DNA from 2 places in the Micromonospora sp. NPDC005206 genome. Region 1 is predicted to be linked to the other one. Evidence: riboswitches for the same ligand, from Rfam matches in the RefSeq annotation. Region 1 holds a riboswitch; the other holds the start of a gene.

Region 1 (5,791 bases):
CGGCGTGGGGCCGCTCGGCGTGCTTCCCGACCGGCAACGGCGCGGGGTCGGCTCGGCGCTGATGCACGCGGTGCTCGGCGCGGCCGACGCCCGGGACGAGCCGCTGGTGGTGCTGCTCGGCCACCCCGACTACTACCCGCGATTCGGGTTTCGACCGGCCGTCGAGCTGGGCGTCACCCCGCCGCAGCCGTGGGGCCCGCAGTACTTCCAGGCCCGCCCGTTGAGCGCGTGGCGGGAGTCGATCCGGGGCGAGTTCCGGTACGCCGGCCCGTTCGACGAGCTGTGACCGCACCGCAGATCCGGCGGCGGCGCGCCACCGACCTCGACGGATGCGTGGCGGCGCTCGCCCTCGTCCATGGGGCCGACCGGTACCCGCTGAACTGGCCCGCCGACCCGCACCAGTGGCTACGCGAGCCCCGTCCGGCGCGCGCGTGGGTCGCCGTCGACGCCGACTCGGCGATCGTCGGGCACGTGGCGGTGCAACGGCTGCCCGACCCGGCGGACGGGTCGCTCGCCCGGCCGACCGCCGAGGTGACTCGCCTCTTCGTGTCGCCGACCGCCCGCGGGACCGGGCTGGGCGCTGCTCTGCTGACCCGGGCACGGCGGTGGGCGGCCGAGCGCGGGACGGACCTGCTGCTCGACGTGGCTGTCAGCGACACCGCGGCCACCGCCCTCTACGAGCGCACCGGGTGGCGGTGCACCGGCACCAGCACGGCGCAGTGGACCGCCCCGGACGGAAGCGCCGTGTCACTTCATCACTACACGCTGCCAACGGGCGGGGAAATCAGCGACCGGCGGCCCTGTTAGCGCAGCTCACTGTGGTGATCGCGAACGCCATGCGAACATATGTACGTGTCGCCCGGGGCCAGCATCCTGCACGCCGACCTGGACGCCTTCTACGCGTCGGTCGAGCAGCGCGACGACCCGCGCCTGCGGGGGCGGCCGGTGATCGTCGGCGGCGGCGTGGTGCTGGCGGCCAGCTACGAGGCGAAGGCGCGGGGCGTACGCAGCGCGATGGGCGGCCAGCAGGCGCGGCGGCTCTGCCCGGACGCGATCGTCGTGCCGCCCCGGATGTCGGCGTACACGGCGGCCAGCCGGGCGGTGTTCGAGATCTTCCGGCAGACCACCCCGCTGGTCGAGGGGCTTTCCATCGACGAGGCGTTCCTGGACGTGGGCGGTCTGCGCCGGCTGGTCGGGCCGCCGGCCGACATCGCCGAGCGGCTGCGCCGGGAGGTCCGCGAACGGGTCCACCTGCCGATCACCGTGGGCGTGGCCCGGACGAAGTTCCTGGCGAAGGTGGCCAGCGGGGTGGCGAAGCCGGACGGGCTGCTGGTCGTCTCGCCCGACGCGGAGCTGGCGTTCCTGCACCCGCTGCCGGTGGAGCGGCTGTGGGGCGTCGGCCCGGTCACCGCCGCCAAGCTGCGGGAACGGAGGATCCGCACCGTCGGCGAGGTGGCCCGGCTCGGCGAGGCGGCGCTGGTGTCAATACTCGGCGCGGGCGCTGGCCGGCACCTGCACGCCCTGGCGCACAACCGCGACCCGCGGGCCGTGCTGGTCGGCCGCCGACGCGGCTCGATGGGCGCGCAGCACGCGCTGAGCCGTACGCCACACGCGCCGGCGGAACTGGACGCCGTCCTGGCCGGCCTGGTCGACCGGGTCACCCGGCGGATGCGGGCGGCCGGACGGTCCGGGCGCACGGTGATGCTGCGGCTGCGCTTCGGCGACTACACCCGGGCCACCCGCTCGCACACCGTCCGCAAGGCGACCGCGGACACCACGCCGCTGCTCGCCGCCGCGCGGGCGCTGCTGGGGGCCGCCCTGCCCGAGATCGACCGGCGGGGCGTCACGCTGATCGGCGTCTCGGTCGGCAACCTGGACGACAACCCGGTCCAGCCGGAGCTGCCGTTCCACCACAATCCGGGAGCCGAGCTGGACGCCGCGGTGGACGCGGTCCGCGACCGGTTCGGATCGGCGGCGCTCACCCGCGCGGTGCTGCTCGGCCGTGATCCGGGCGTCGAGGTGCCGCTGCTGCCGGACTGACCGCACCAGGTGGCGGCGGGGCGAAAGCGCCGGACATCACAGCGGCGAGGGGTTTGGCGACGGCCGCAGCGGGTCACGTAGTGAAGATCAGTCTGACCAGGGGGGACCACCATGTCCGACGACACCAGCAACCGTCCGAGCCGGCGCGAGCAGCGTCCCGGCGACGTGACCGACCCGCTGCTCTGGCAGCTCGCGATCGACGTGCTCAGTGCACATGAGCCGGACGAGGACGGCGCCTGCCGCAACCTGCTCTGCGCCGGCCAGCCGTGGCCGTGCGCGGCCCGCAGCTCCGCTGAACAGGCGCTCCGGCTGGCCCGTGGTGCGGCCGGCACACCGTCCACAGTCGCTCCGACGCGGGGCGAGGAAACAACCGCATCCGCTGACCGGCCCGCTGAGGGCGTTCCGACCGCGCGCCGGGCCTGGTCGGCGCGTCCCGAAGCCGCCGTGTCGGCCGCCTGACGCCCACCCCTTCTCGACACGCCCGCGGGCGCCCGGCCGGAGTCCGGTCGAGCGCCCGCGCGTCGTGTGTCAGAGGGCGAGCCGCTGACCCGGGAAGATCAGACCGGGGTCGCCGCCGACCACCTGACGGTTGCGCTCGTACAGGGCCTGCCAGCCGCCGGCCACCTGATGGGCCTGGGCGATCTCGGACAGGGTGTCGCCCGGCTTGACCAGGTACGTCCTGCCGTCCGTGGAAGGCGCGGTGCGCTTGTGGTTGCGGGTCGCCGGCTGCTCGCCGCGCGACGACCGCTCCCGGGGCTTGGACGTCGACTCGGACTTCTTCGTCGCGGACTTCGCGGCGGAGCCGCCCGACGAGCCGCCCTTCTTGCCGCAGGTCGGCCAGGCGCCGATGCCCTGCCCGTCGAGCACCTTCTCGGCGATCGCGATCTGCGCGCCGCGGCTGGCCAGGTCGGCGCGGGCGGCGTACTTCTTGCCGCCGTAGCCGGCCCAGGTGCTCTGCGAGAACTGCAACCCGCCGTAGTAGCCGTTGCCGGTGTTGATGTGCCAGTTGCCGCTGGACTCGCACTGGGCGATCGCGTCCCAGTTGACCCCGGCCTGCGCCGGGGCGGCCGGGCCGAAGAGGGCGACGGCGCCGGTGACAGCGCCGACGGCCAGGGTGCCGACGGCGACGCGGCGGGTGGTGACCCGTCGATGACGGGGCGTGTGTGCAGATGACATGTGAGGCTTCCTCCACGCCGGCGAGGTGAGCTGTCGGGTTCGGGCCGAGGAGCCCGGCCGCGCGGTGGCGGCTTCACCCCGAGGTGACGTGCACCGAGGAACGTTGGGTCCCCCGCTCCTGCCCGGGTGACTGGGTTCCGACGACCGGGGGCAGGATTTGGCGTTGCCGGTCGCGGTGTCCGCATTGGCGAACCCGACCGACGTTAGGCACGGTCGGTGACGGTCGCCCACCCCCTGTGAACTTCTTCACCGGGCCGCGCGGGGCGAGCCGCGTAGCGGTTGCGGGCAATCGAAGTGTGTGCAGTGACCACCATGGACCGTTTCCGATCAGGCCGGCGTTTCAGGTCTCGTGCCGGAGCCAGGCCACGATCCGGCGAGCAGTTCGACGTGTCCCGGCGACTCGTACGACCGGACGTCGTGACCGAGGGCGCTGTAGACGATCTGGCTGGTCCCGACGGTTCGTGCCCAGACGAGCGGTGGCTGGTCGCGGCGACCAGGCGACTTCGCACCGCTTGCCGCATCCCCTGGTACGCCGACCGTCCCGCCCGGTGCGGTCAACGGCCGCCGGGCGGCGTGGCACGGCGAATCCGGGCGGCCGTCATCTGCCACGCCTGCGCCTCGTCGACCAGGCAGCCGGCGAGCAGCTCGCGGCCCCGGGCGAGAACCGCGAGGGCGTCGGGGTGGCCCGGCAGCCACTGTTCGGCGTCCCCGACAGTCAACTCGGCCCGCCGGCCGGGCAGCGGCGTCGCCCCGGGTGGCAGGCCACCGAGCCGGTCGAGGTGCCCGGCGGAGAGGATCTGGTACCACATGGCGTCGGGGATGAGCGCGTCGGCGAGCATCTCCACCCCGGGCCGCCGGGTCACCGGCTTTCCGTCGCTCGGGAGCCGCTGCGACCACTGTGGCGTGCTCACCCGACGGCTGTCCGGCTCGGCGTCCACTCCGGCCCAGACCAGCAATCCGCTGTGCGCGTGCAGCTTGTCGCGCAACCGGTGCATCGGCCCGGCCAGGTCGCCAGCGTCGGCGGGGTCGGCGCGCGGCTGCGCGACGGAGAGCGCCGCCGCCGGTAGCACGTCGTGGTAGCCGCCGACGGTCGCGGCCACCAGCCGGTTGGTGAGGTCGCCGGCGAGCAGGGTCACCGTGATGGCTGTGGGCAGAGTAGACAATACGGTGGCGGTGGCCGAGCCGGCCGCCTCGGCGGTGAGCGGAACCCGCACGCCGAGCACGACAGCGCTCAGCTCGTCCGCGGGTCCGCGCTCGGCGTGCAACCAGTCGAGCGCCACGTTCAGCAGGGGCGGGGGCAGTTGGCACGGGGCGTCGCCGAACGGCGCGCCGAGTGGCCCGCGCAGGTAAGCCCGGGCGGACACGCCGAACTCCTCGATGTCGTGGCTCGGGCCGCGCCGGGCCACCGAGACCAGAGCGTCGCGCACACCGGCATCGCGCAGTTGCCGGGCCAGCAGCTCCGGTATGGCGAGGACATGCTCGGCGGGGATCGGGCCGAAGTCGATCACGAGGAGCTGCGCGCCGGGCAAGGCGATCGGTGACGAGACGACGGCCGGGCCCACCCGCTCCCCGCCGGCTCCCGTCGCTTCGAGTCGGAGCAGAGCCTGCCGGAGCGCGGCCACCGCGACGGGCACACCGGCGTCGTCCGAGCGGACTTCGATCGTCAGGCTGTGCTGCTCGCGCAGAGTTTCATCGATATCTAGCACTACGACGACGGCCATGTGTCCCCCAATGGTGGCGCATCCGCACTCTGCGGCAGCCCATTCCTGAACCCCGCTTCGCACGTCGATCGGAATGGAGAATGAGATATTTGCTTGTGTCTATTGACAGTGGAAGGGGCCTGTCGGGGAGCATATTGCCGTCGCAATTTTCCGGGAGCCCTGCCGGGTGCGGAGCGCTCCAAACTGGCCAATCTGTCTCGTTAGCGCGAATACGCGCAGCATGAAATAGCGCTGCCCGGATTCCACGATGTAACACAATCGAAGAGGTCAGCGCTATTTGCGAATCACCAACGACTATCGCCGCACTTTTCCCAACCCTTCCGTAACGGCCGAGGCCCGTAATCGCCGTACGGGGTGCCGGCCGCCTCGGTAACGTCACCCGCAGCCGGGCGGCGGCCCGCCGGATGCGCGTACTCCGCCGACCTCGACGCGTCGTAGACGTTGTCCGTCTGCTCCTCGGACAGCGCCGTGATCTGGATCAGCGGCGTCGGGTGGGCTCGGCGCAGCCATCGGAGTAGTGAAGCTTGTGGCTACCTGCAGACGCTGCATGATCCAGAAAGCGACGCCGCCCCATCCGACGAAAGGATCAGTCCCCCTCCGGCTACAGGGTGCGGGCCAGCCGGTCAGCGAGGGCCCGGGTGAATCGGGCCGGGTCGGCCAGCTCGCCACCCTCGGCGAGCACCGCCAGCCCGTACAGCAGCTCGGCCGTCTCGGTCAGGGCCTCGGAGCTCCCGCTCTGCTCGTGGGCCTTGCGCAACCCGGCAACGAGCGGGTGCCCGGGATTGATCTCCAGGATCCGCTTCGTCGACGGGACCTCGTGCCCCATCGCCCGGTACATCTTCTCCAGGGTCGGG
Region 2 (5,791 bases), on a different contig from region 1:
CGGCCGCCACGTCGCGCAGCCGGGCGGTGGGGTCGCGGCCGATGGCCAGCAGAACGTGCCCGTGGTTGGTGAGGAACGTCCAGTTCCGGCCGCCGGTGTCGCCAGCCGCCGTCGCCGAGCTCGCCATCGTGGGTCCGCCTCTCCGGTGCTTCGTGCCCCCTGGAGCGTCGCCGGAGCGGCGCTCCGAGGGGCAACGTATGAAATCTATATCACGTATAACTTGACGCATCTTGTGGTGCGTGTGACCGTGGAACCCGGACCAGCGCCCGCCGCCGCCCCGCTGATGAGTCGGTTGAGCAGGTCAACGCGTGGAAAGAGGTGCGGGGATGAGCCGTCCCGGTACACCCGGCCAGCAGCCGGGTTCGCAGCGTACTGCCGACCCGACGCCGGCACTCACCGAGCCGGCCCAGGCGTACGCCGAGCTGATCGCCGGGAACCGGCGCTTCGTCCGCGGCGCACCCCGCCACCCCAACCAGGATGCCGGACACCGGGCCGCGGTGGCCGACGGGCAGCACCCCTTCGCGGTGATCGTCGGCTGCTCCGACTCACGGTTGGCCGCCGAGATCATCTTCGATCGTGGGCTGGGCGACCTGTTCGTGGTCCGTACCGCCGGGCACACCACCGGCCCGGAGGTGCTGGGCAGCGTGGAGTACGCGGTGACCGTGCTCGGCACCCCGCTGGTGGTGGTGCTCGGCCACGACTCGTGCGGTGCGGTGCAGGCCGCCCGTGAGTCGGCAGCCACCGGCAACCCGCCCCAGGGGCACCTGGGCGCGGTGGTCGACGCCGTGCTGCCCAGCCTGCGTCGGGCCGAGGCGGAGGGGGTGGACGACATCGGCCGCATCGTCGACATCCACATCGCACAGACCGTCGAGGCGCTGCTCGGGCAGTCGCCCGTGCTGGCCACCGAGGTGGAGCGGGGGCGGTGCGCGGTGGTAGGGGTGTCGTACCGGCTGGCCGCCGGAGTGGTGCGTCCGGTGGCCGCCGTGCCGGCCACGACGCTCGACGGACCGATCGACGCCAGCACGCCGGTCGGTCCGGCCGCGCCCGCCGCCTGAACGCGTCGAGGGCCGCTCCGCGTCACGCGGAACGGCCCTCGACGGAGAGCGTGGGTCAGAGCAGCGACATGTGTACGTGGTCGGTGTGGTTCGACGGCCCGCTGTACGACTTCCAGCCGGTCGCCGGGAACCAGATCTGCCGGTTCCAGATCACGTAGTAGATGCCGAGCCGGTCGGCGTTGCGGATGAGGAACGCGGCGACGTTGTTGCCGTACGTCCGGGTGTCCTCGTTGTGCCACGGGCTGAAGCCGCTCTTCTGCAGAGACCAGTCGCAGGCGCGGCCCTTCGGGTGCTCCCACGGCCCCCCGGATCGGTAGCAGCCGACGAACCGGTTGAATCCGGCCCGTTTGACCTCCTTGTACGCGTGCAGCGTGCGCGGGGTGACGCAGCCGGACGTGGTCGGGTCGTTCTGGCTGCACGACTCGGACTTCCAGTCGCCGTCGGCGGTCCGGCCCGGGCCGAGCCGGGCGACCGGTGAGGTGGCCGACACCAGCCCGCCGGTGAAGCCCTTCCCACCGACCAGGGCGAGGGCCTTGTCCGCTTCGCGCTTCTCCTTGGCCATCAGGGCGGTCTGCTTCTGCTGCTCGCGGACCTCCGCGTCGAGGGCCAGCTTGGCCTGCTCAGCGCGGGTCTTCACCGCGTTGACCTCGGCGAGCTTCTTCTCGTTGACCATGTTCATCTCATCGAGCGCGGCGGCACGTTGGACGAACGAGTCCGGGGCTTCGCTCTCCAGCAGCATCGCCAGCGGGCCGATCCGGCCGGTGCGGTACGACTGGGCGGCGATCTGCCCGACCTGCGGCGCCAGTGCGTTCAGGTCGGCCTTGGCCCGGTCGACCTCCAGCGCCAGCTGCAGCTGCTTCTTCTTCGACGTGTTCAGTTTGGACTTGGCCGCGGAGAATTTGCGGTTGGTCTGCTCGATCACGTCGTTGAGCAGCTGGGGCTCGCCGTCCTCCTCGTGCCCGGACGGTGTGGGGGTCGTCGGGGCGGCCTGCGCCGGGAGGGGCCCGGCGAGCACGGTCAGTGCGGCGATCACGGCCACCACGGGTGTCAACCAGCGGCGTAGGGGTGCCGTCACAATGTTCCCTTCCGTCGACCGCCGACCGGGTTAGCTGACGGGTTCGGGGCGGAAGTGGCCCCTACCGCTGTCGCGGATTCACCCCACGTACCTGGGTTCCCGGCTCGCCGGTTGGCGATTGGGCGGTGGCACCGCAGGCGCCGCTTCGCGCCTTCATCGGTAACCGGCAGTGAGGTTACCCGAGAGCCCATCGGCTGAGCTACGCCCTGATACCGACTAAAAGCGTCATTTCGCCATGGCGCTGAGTGACCAGTGATGCGGTTCTCAGGGCGGACGCCCGACGTGGTCACGTTGAGGAGTGTCACCATGCCGTATCCGTGCTCCTGTTCGGCTCTGGCCACCGGTCGGTGGCGGTGGATGAGGGTGTGGTCCGCGTCGGGTCGGGCGACGTGAGGTCGGGCCGATCCGTGCGCGGGGAGCTCAGCGCCGCCAGTGCCTCGGCGCGGTCGGGCTGGGGTCGCGGGGCGGGCGCTTCGGCGGCGGGCGCGGTGGTCTGCCGGCCGGCTGCGGTCACCATCGCGGCCAGCCCGGTGGTCAGCGGTACGGCGGCGATCAGCCCGAGCGTGGCGACCCCGCTGCGGACGATCTCCTGCGCGAGGAACTCGCTGGTCAGGATCTGCCCGATCGGTCGCGAGTCAGCGGTGAGCAGGAGCAGCAGCGGCAACGAGGCGCCCGCGTACGCCAGCACGATGGTGTTGACGGTGGAGGCGATGTGCGCCCGGCCGACCCGGGTCGCCGCCCGGTAGAGCTGCAACCGGGTCAGCCCGGGGTTGGCGTTGGCCAGCTCGGTCACGGTGGCCGCCTGGGTGACGGTCACGTCGTCGAGCACCCCGAGCGAGCCGATGATGATCCCGGCGAGCAGCAGGCCGTGCAGGTCCACGTCGGCCTGGAACATCGACAGGGTGGTGGCGTCCTCGCTGCCGAAGCCGGTGAGGTGCGTGGCGCCGCTGACGATGGTGGCCAGTACGCCGGTGAGGACCAGGCTGCCCAGGGTGCCGAGCACCGCGACCGAGGTCTGCGCGCTGACCCCGTGCGTCAGGTAGAGCACCACGAACATGATCAGCGCGGCACCGACCACCGCTACCAGCAGCGGCGACCGGCCGGCGCCGATTCCGGGCAGCACGAAGGTGAGCAGGATGGCGAAGCTGGCGGCCAACCCGGCCAGAGCGGCCAGGCCCCGCCACCGGCCGAACGCGACGATCGCGGCGGCGAAGATCACCGCCAGCCACAGCAGCGGCGCGCCGCGCTGGTGTTCGGCGATGTTCCAACTGCTGGCGGTCGGATCGGTCGGATCGGTCAGCTCCACCAGGATGACCTCGTCGTCGACCTCGACCCGGGGCGCGCCGGGTCCGGCGGGCACGGGTGTCTGGATCCGCTGGCCGGAGGCCGGCCCGTCGTTCACCCGGACGTCCACCGTGCCGCACGGCCCGTCCCCGACGCTCGGTGTGCCCTCGGGGTTCGGCGCCGCCGCTGGGCACGGCTCGGTCACCACCCGGGTCACCGTGCCGTGGTAGCGCGGCACGTTCGCACCGCCGTCGGTCCGCGGTGACCCGTCGCGAGGCCAGAGCACGACCGCGGCGAGCACGGTCGCGACGAAGAGGGGCACCACCGTCGCGACGAGGATCCGTCGCACCCGGGGTGGGGCGGACGGAGCGGAGCGGGTGTGGTCGGAACCCAATGCGAGACTCCCAACGATCCGGTGCGGGGTACGTGCCGACGGGCCGGTCGGTTCACCGCCGCCGCGGGAAAGCGGCGACGAGCGCGCCGGATCGCTGGACGGCGACCTCGTGACCACGCAGGGTGAAAGCTCGGCCCGGTCGGCGGGAGGTGACGCCACAACGTGGCGGCACCTCTGCCCAACTGCGTAGCGGGATCCGGAGGGCCATCGTCGGAATGCTAACCAGCCCGACCCGGGGACGCAGGTCGTGCCGGAGTGTCGGGTGGTCGAACCGCTCGCGTGGCGGGTTCCGGACCGGCATGTTGGAGTCATGCCCGCTCCGTCGCCGCCCGACCCCGATCGTCCCGCCGCCGACGAGCGCCACGCCGGGCCCGGTGGCCACCAGCGACACGCCGACGGCGGGCCACATCAGCACGACAAGCACGCCGGGCACGATCCGGCGATGTTCCGCCGCCGGTTCTGGGTCTGCCTCGTGCTCACCGTGCCGGTGGTGTTGACCAGCCACCTGGTGCTGGACCGGCTCGGCCTCGGGCTGGACGTCCCGGGCCGGTCCTGGGTCGGGCCCGTGCTCGGCTCGGTGGTGTTCTGGTGGGGCGGCTGGCCGTTCCTGGTCGGCGCGGTCCGCGAGGTCCGCGATCGGGCGCCGGGCATGATGCTGCTGGTCGCGATGGCCATCACCGTCGCCTACACCGCGTCACTGGCCACCAGCGTGGGCGCCTTCGACCTGGATTTCTGGTGGGAGCTTGCCGCGCTGGTCACCATCATGCTGCTCGGGCACTGGCAGGAGATGAAGGCCATCGGTCAGGCCAGGGGCGCGCTCGCGGCACTGGCCGCGCTGCTGCCCGACGATGCCGAGCGGGTGGCGGCGGACGGGCGGGTCGAGCCGGTGCCGGTGACCGAGCTGCGGGTCGGCGAGGTGGTGCTGGTCCGGCCGGGTGGGCGGGTTCCGGCGGACGGGCGGATCGTCGACGGCGGCGCCGAGCTGGACGAGTCGATGATCACCGGAGAGTCGCGTCCGGTCGCCCGGTCGGCAGGGGACCGGGTGGTGGCCGGCACCGTCGCCACCGACTCGGCGATCCGGGTCCGCGTCGAGGCGCTGGGTGAGCAGACCGCGCTCGCCGGCATCCAGCGGATGGTCGCGCAGGCGCAGCGCTCCGGCGGGCGGGCCCAGCTGCTGGCGGACCGGTTCGCGGCCGCGTTGTTCTACCTGGCCACCGGCACCGCCGTGCTGACCGTGCTGGTCTGGACCGCGCTGGGCCGGCCCGACGAGGCGGTGGTCCGCGCGGTCACCGTCCTCGTGATCGCCTGCCCGCACGCGCTCGGGCTGGCCATTCCGTTGGTCGTCGCGCTCTCCACCGCACTGGCCGCGCGGTCCGGGATCCTGGTCAAGGACCGGTTGGCGCTGGAGCGGATGCGGACCGTCGACGCGGTGCTGTTCGACAAGACCGGCACCCTGACCCGGGGCGAGCACGTGGTCACCGACCTGGCGACGGCACCCGGCGTCGCGCGGGACGAGGTGCTGCGGATCGCGGCCGGCGTGGAGTCCGACAGCGAGCATCCGCTGGCTCGGGCGATCGTGGCGGCGGCCGGGAGCGTCGGACCGGCCCCGGCCGTCGGGTTCCGGTCGCTGCCGGGGCGCGGGGTGCAGGCCACCGTCGACGGTACGCAGTACGCGGTGGGCGGTCCGGCGCTGCTGCGGCAGCTGGGCCTGTCGCTCCCGGCCGAGCTGGAGGCGGCGATCGGCCACTGGTCGGCGCGGGGCGCCGCGGTGCTGTACCTGGTACGGCCGCCGGACGCCGTGCTCGGCGCGTTCGCGCTGACCGACGAGGTACGTCCGGAGGCCCGGGAGGCCATCGTCGAGCTGCGCGCCGCGGGCGTCCGCGCCATCGCCATGATCACCGGTGACGCCCGTCCGGTGGCCGAGGCGGTCGCCGCCGACCTGGGTTTCCGGCGGGGTGTCGACGAGGTCTTCGCCGAGGTGCT

Evidence for each region. Region 1 has a riboswitch for cyclic di-AMP ahead of ABZU69_RS24295 (transglycosylase family protein). Riboswitches for the same ligand answer to the same signal wherever they lie in the genome.
Region 2: it holds a riboswitch for cyclic di-AMP, as region 1 does, so the genes downstream of both, ABZU69_RS12430 (hypothetical protein) here and ABZU69_RS24295 (transglycosylase family protein) in region 1, are expected to answer to the same signal.

Annotation. Positions count from the first base shown of each region.
Region 1 covers NZ_JBEXHU010000016.1:52,708-58,498, forward strand. The annotation lists gene ABZU69_RS24275 (N-acetyltransferase) at 1-286, shown strand, start outside; gene ABZU69_RS24280 (GNAT family N-acetyltransferase) at 283-807, shown strand; gene dinB (DNA polymerase IV) at 853-2,040, shown strand; gene ABZU69_RS24290 (hypothetical protein) at 2,152-2,499, shown strand; gene ABZU69_RS24295 (transglycosylase family protein) at 2,569-3,216, opposite strand; cyclic di-AMP (ydaO/yuaA leader) riboswitch at 3,218-3,389, opposite strand; gene ABZU69_RS24300 (hypothetical protein) at 3,771-4,937, opposite strand; gene htpG (molecular chaperone HtpG) at 5,539-5,791, opposite strand, start outside.
Region 2 covers NZ_JBEXHU010000007.1:137,185-142,975, forward strand. The annotation lists gene ABZU69_RS12420 (helix-turn-helix domain-containing protein) at 1-127, opposite strand, end outside; gene ABZU69_RS12425 (carbonic anhydrase) at 327-1,055, shown strand; gene ABZU69_RS12430 (hypothetical protein) at 1,111-2,130, opposite strand; cyclic di-AMP (ydaO/yuaA leader) riboswitch at 2,135-2,265, opposite strand; gene ABZU69_RS12435 (YibE/F family protein) at 2,432-3,808, opposite strand; gene ABZU69_RS12440 (heavy metal translocating P-type ATPase) at 4,251-5,791, shown strand, end outside.